DNA from 2 places in the Listeria sp. LM90SB2 genome. Region 1 is predicted to be linked to the other one. Evidence: predicted binding sites of a transcription regulator. Region 1 holds the regulator's gene; the other holds the start of a gene.
What was found. The regulator NrdR, encoded in region 1, represses ribonucleotide reductase genes. The targets are predictions, from matches to a motif close to AACACNATATATNGTGTT.
Positions count from the first base shown of each region.

Region 1 (2,472 bases):
TTTATCGCATTTACGAATGGAAGGTAAATTTCGGTTAATGGATGAAAAGGAAGAGGTTAGCAAGCATACGCATATTATTTTTCATTTTGAAGATCACACGGAATTGCGTTTTTTAGATGTGCGAAAATTTGGCACGATGGAAGTAACAAATAAATACGGTGAGGGTGAAACGCGGTCGATTAAAAAGCTTGGCCCAGAACCGCTGACGCAAGCCTTTACATTAACGGATTTTGCGACTGGTGTAAAAAAAACAAGCCGCGCCATCAAAACGGCTTTACTTGATCAAAAGTTAGTAGCCGGAGTAGGAAATATTTATGCGGATGAAATTTGTTTTGAAGCAAAAGTGCGCCCGGAAAGAGCAGCTAACTCACTTTCAGACAAAGAAATCAAACGTATTTTTGAAGCGACGAAAAGTATTATGACTGAAGCTGTAGCACTTGGTGGCTCCACTGTCAGAACATATGTAAATTCGCAAGGGAAGCTTGGACAATATCAAGATAAATTAAAAGTATACGGCAAAACAGACGAACCGTGTGTTGTTTGTGGAACGCCAATTGAAAAAATTAAATTAAACGGACGCGGGACACATTTTTGCCCGAATTGCCAAAAATAGAAAGCGAGCTGAAATCATGGGGAAAACGATTGGATTAACAGGAAGTGTAGCAACAGGGAAATCAACAGTGAGTAACATGATTCAGCAAGCGGGTATTCCATTAGTAGATGCAGATATTGCTGCTAGAAAAGTAGTGGAGCGTGGCACAGAAGGACTAAAAGAAATCGTTGCTTATTTTGGGGAAGAAATTTTACTTGCAGATGGCACATTAAATCGAGCTAAATTAGGAGAAATTATTTTTAAAGATAAGGAAAAGCGTGAAAAGTTAAATGAAATTACGCATCCACGTGTGAAAGACTATATGTTGGAAGCGCGCGAACGTTTTTTTGAAGCAGGAGAGGAGCTTGTCTTTTTCGATATTCCGCTTTTGTTTGAAAGTCATTTAGAATCGTTGGTGGATAAAATAGTTGTTGTTTGGACCACCCCTGAAACAGAGTTAAAACGCCTGATGGAGCGAAATAATCTAACAAAAGAAGATGCATTAAGAAGAATTGAAAGCCAAATGGGAATCGATGAAAAGGCGAGAAAAGCTGATTTTGTCATCGATAATAATGAATCACTTGAAAAGACACAAAAACAAGTTCTTACATTTATCAAGCGTTTTGTAAAGAACAAATAGCCACCCTTACTTTCACATGGTATAATGAGGCATACAAATAAACAGATAGAGAAAGCTAGAGATAGGAGTGAGTTTTTGTGAGATGTCCTACTTGTCAATATAATGGTACACGTGTTGTAGACTCAAGACCGGCAGATGATGGCAATTCCATCCGAAGACGGCGTGAATGTGAAAAATGCGGATTTCGTTTTACTACTTTTGAAAAGGTAGAAGAGAGTCCTTTAATAGTTGTGAAAAAAGATGGAGCAAGAGAAGAATTCGCTCGTGAAAAAGTGCGACGCGGCTTAATAAGAGCATGTGAAAAACGACCAGTTAGCGCTGAACAAATTGAAGAAATTGTCAATGAGGTAGAACGTGAACTGCGAAATATTGGAGACAGTGAAATCGCGTCTGACTTAATTGGTGAAAAAGTGATGAATAAATTAGCGAATCTCGATGAAGTAGCCTACGTGCGCTTCGCTTCGGTGTATCGCCAATTTAAAGATATTAGTGTGTTTGTCGAAGAGTTAAAAGATTTAATGGAAAAAAATAAAGATAGGTGAGTAAATTGACGGAATTTTGGATGGAGCTTCAAGCGGTAGACAGCTATCAAGTAAAAGCAAGTGGAATCTTGACCGGCGCCGACAGAAAAATTATTACGATGTTATATCAACCGCTAATGGGGGCGGAATGTCTTGCTTTATATCAAACACTGTTCACAGAAGTCGAAGAAAACAGACTTTGGTCAGAAGCGCATTCGCACGTCCAACTTTTAAATATGCTTGATATTAGTTTGAAAGCGTTATTCGAGGCAAGGCTAAAATTAGAAGGCTTAGGTCTTTTAAAGAGTTATGTGAAGACCGAAAACGATCAACGCTTTTATATTTACGAAATCTTGCCACCGTTATCACCAGAAAAGTTTTTTTCGGATGGTCTATTAAATATTTATTTATATAGCAAAATTGGCAATGCGCAGTTTCAACGTTTGCGTCGTTTTTTCGCAGACGAGGCATTTGACACAGCTACATATAGCGAAATCACTCGTTCGTTTCAAGATGTTTTCGAACCGTTTAAAGGTGGTAGTAGTGCAGTTACGACTGAAACTAGTCAAAAGTTACTAGACAAAGTGACGCCAAAAGAAATTGAATTTGATGACGCGAGTTTTGACTTTAATTTGTTTTTGAGCTTGCTTTCACCGGGAATGATTGCTCGCGAAAAGATAACAAAAGAAGTACGCCAAACGATATTAAAACTTCACGGG
Region 1 is NZ_CP046449.1:1,595,806-1,598,277, reverse strand. Features, by position in the region: gene mutM (DNA-formamidopyrimidine glycosylase) at 1-613, shown strand, start outside; gene coaE (dephospho-CoA kinase) at 630-1,232, shown strand; gene nrdR (transcriptional regulator NrdR) at 1,310-1,774, shown strand; gene GL301_RS07920 (replication initiation and membrane attachment family protein) at 1,780-2,472, shown strand, end outside.

Region 2 (2,472 bases), 1.3 Mb from region 1:
GCATCTTTGACTGTTTTCATGCGTTCGTGGAAAATTTCCCAGAAACGTTCTTTGTCCCCACCACTTTGGATAGCGATACGTGGAATGTTAAGTGTTACAACACCAAGATTGTTTCTTCCCGCGTTCACGTGTTCGCCGTTTTCGTTTTCCCAAGCTGGCAAGAACGAACGACAGCCCATTGGTACTTTGAAATCGCCTGTTAAGCGAACGAGTGAATCGTAGTTGAGTACATCTGGATACATCCGTTTCGAGGAACACTCTAGCGCCAATTGTTTAATGTCATAATTAGGATCTTCTGCATTTAAATTAGTTCCACGGCGAATTGAAAATACTAATTTCGGGAAAATAGCCGTGTGTTTATCTTTACCAACCCCACCAATACGCACTTTTAGGATGGCTTTTTGAATTTCACGGGCAAACCAATCTTCACCAAGACCGAAGCCTAGTGTTACGAAAGGTGTTTGGCCGTTACTTGTATATAATGTGTTGATTTCGTATTCTAAGCTTTGCATCGCATCGTAAATATCTTTGCGTGTTTTCTCCGCTGCATAACCTTCTTGTTTTTCTGGAACGACCCATTCCATCGCATCTTTTTTATGTTTTTCAAAGTTCAAACGCGCGTAAACGGATAAAACTTCATCAATACGGTCAACCGAACAGCCGCCGTACTGTGAACTTGCTACGTTTGCGATTATTTGAGCAATTTGTGCGGTAGCAGTTTGGATAGATTTCGGGCTTTCTACGTTGGCATTACCAATCGTAAATCCTTTTGACAGCATTCCTTCGATGTCGATTAAACAACAGTTGGTCATCGCATGGTATGGGCTGTAATCTAAATCGTGAAAATGAATTTCCCCTTTTAAATGAGCGTTGGATACGTGTTTTGGTAGCATGTATTTTAATGCGTAACTTTTTGCTACGGCTCCTGCTGTCAAATCGCGTTGCGTATTAAAGACAGTCGCGTCTTTGTTGGCATTTTCGTTTACTACTGTTTTGTCTTTTTGTAGTAGCTTTTCTACGCTTTTGTGCATATCTGTGATGTTTTCACGCTCATGGTCGCGATCATGGCGGTATTCTATGTAAGCCCTCGCTACATCAGGATACGTCGATTTCATTAAAGTATTTTCGACGCAATGCTGGATTTCATCGATGGTCATATCTGCCTTGTTAGGTAATTCACTTACAACCTCAAGCAAAATCTCTTCTAAGAAAGTCTCGTCCTCTAAATTAATTGCTTTCATAGATGCTTCAACGGCATTACGAATTTTAATTAAATCAAAGTTTGCTTTACGGCCGTCCCTTTTTATTACCATTTGTTCATTAAGTTGTTCCACGTACATGATAATCCCCCACTAACTATATATTGTGTCTGCTTTAATAATATAACACAAGATGAAGTTTTATTGTAATGATATCTGAGGAATTTCCGGAATTGGGACTAAAGAATTAAGCGCTGTGAAAAATCTTTCACATAAAAGGTCTTTTGTCCCTTTACTTCTTTTTATTTTTTTGCTACTTATGCAAGTTGCCCAACAGATGAATTTTTTCTTTGTGCAAATTGCCATAGTTTTTGTAAAGCGTTTTCATATACAATGAACACAAGTTAAAAAATAGAAAGAGGCGAAGAAAGTTGGCACAATTATCACTAGAACATATTTATAAAATTTATGATAACAAAGTAACTGCGGTATCTGACTTTAATTTAGAAATCGATGACAAAGAATTCATCGTTTTTGTAGGTCCATCTGGTTGTGGTAAATCTACAACTTTACGTATGATTGCTGGACTAGAAGAAATTTCAAAAGGCGAACTATCTATTGATGGTAAAGTAATGAACAATGTTGCGCCAAAAGACCGTGACATCGCAATGGTATTCCAAAACTACGCATTATATCCGCATATGACTGTATATGATAATATGGCATTCGGTTTAAAACTTCGTAAAATGCCAAAAGACGAAATTAAAAAACGTGTTGAGCATGCAGCAAATATTCTTGGCTTAACTGAATACTTAAAACGTAAACCAAGTGCACTTTCCGGTGGTCAACGTCAACGTGTTGCTCTAGGTCGTGCAATCGTTCGTGACGCAAAAGTCTTCCTAATGGATGAACCACTTTCCAACTTGGATGCGAAATTACGTGTGCAAATGCGTGCGGAAATCACAAAACTTCACCAACAATTAGATACTACAATGATTTACGTTACCCATGACCAAACAGAAGCGATGACAATGGCAACTCGTATCGTTATCATGAAAGACGGTGTTATCCAACAAGTTGGTTCACCAAAACAAGTTTACGATCACCCAGTAAATATGTTCGTAGCCGGCTTTATTGGAAGCCCAGCAATGAACTTCTTCAAAGGGCGTTTAGAAGGTTCTAACTTTATCGGTGATGATTTCACTATTGAAGTCCCAGAAGGCAAATTAAAACTTCTTAAAGATAGAGGGTTTGACGGTAAAGATATCGTTTT
Region 2 is NZ_CP046449.1:313,292-315,763, reverse strand. Features, by position in the region: gene nrdD (anaerobic ribonucleoside-triphosphate reductase) at 1-1,340, opposite strand, end outside; gene GL301_RS01525 (ABC transporter ATP-binding protein) at 1,631-2,472, shown strand, end outside.
Region 2: nrdD (anaerobic ribonucleoside-triphosphate reductase) is a predicted target of NrdR. The motif match lies at 1,353-1,370, and genes of this name have one in related genera.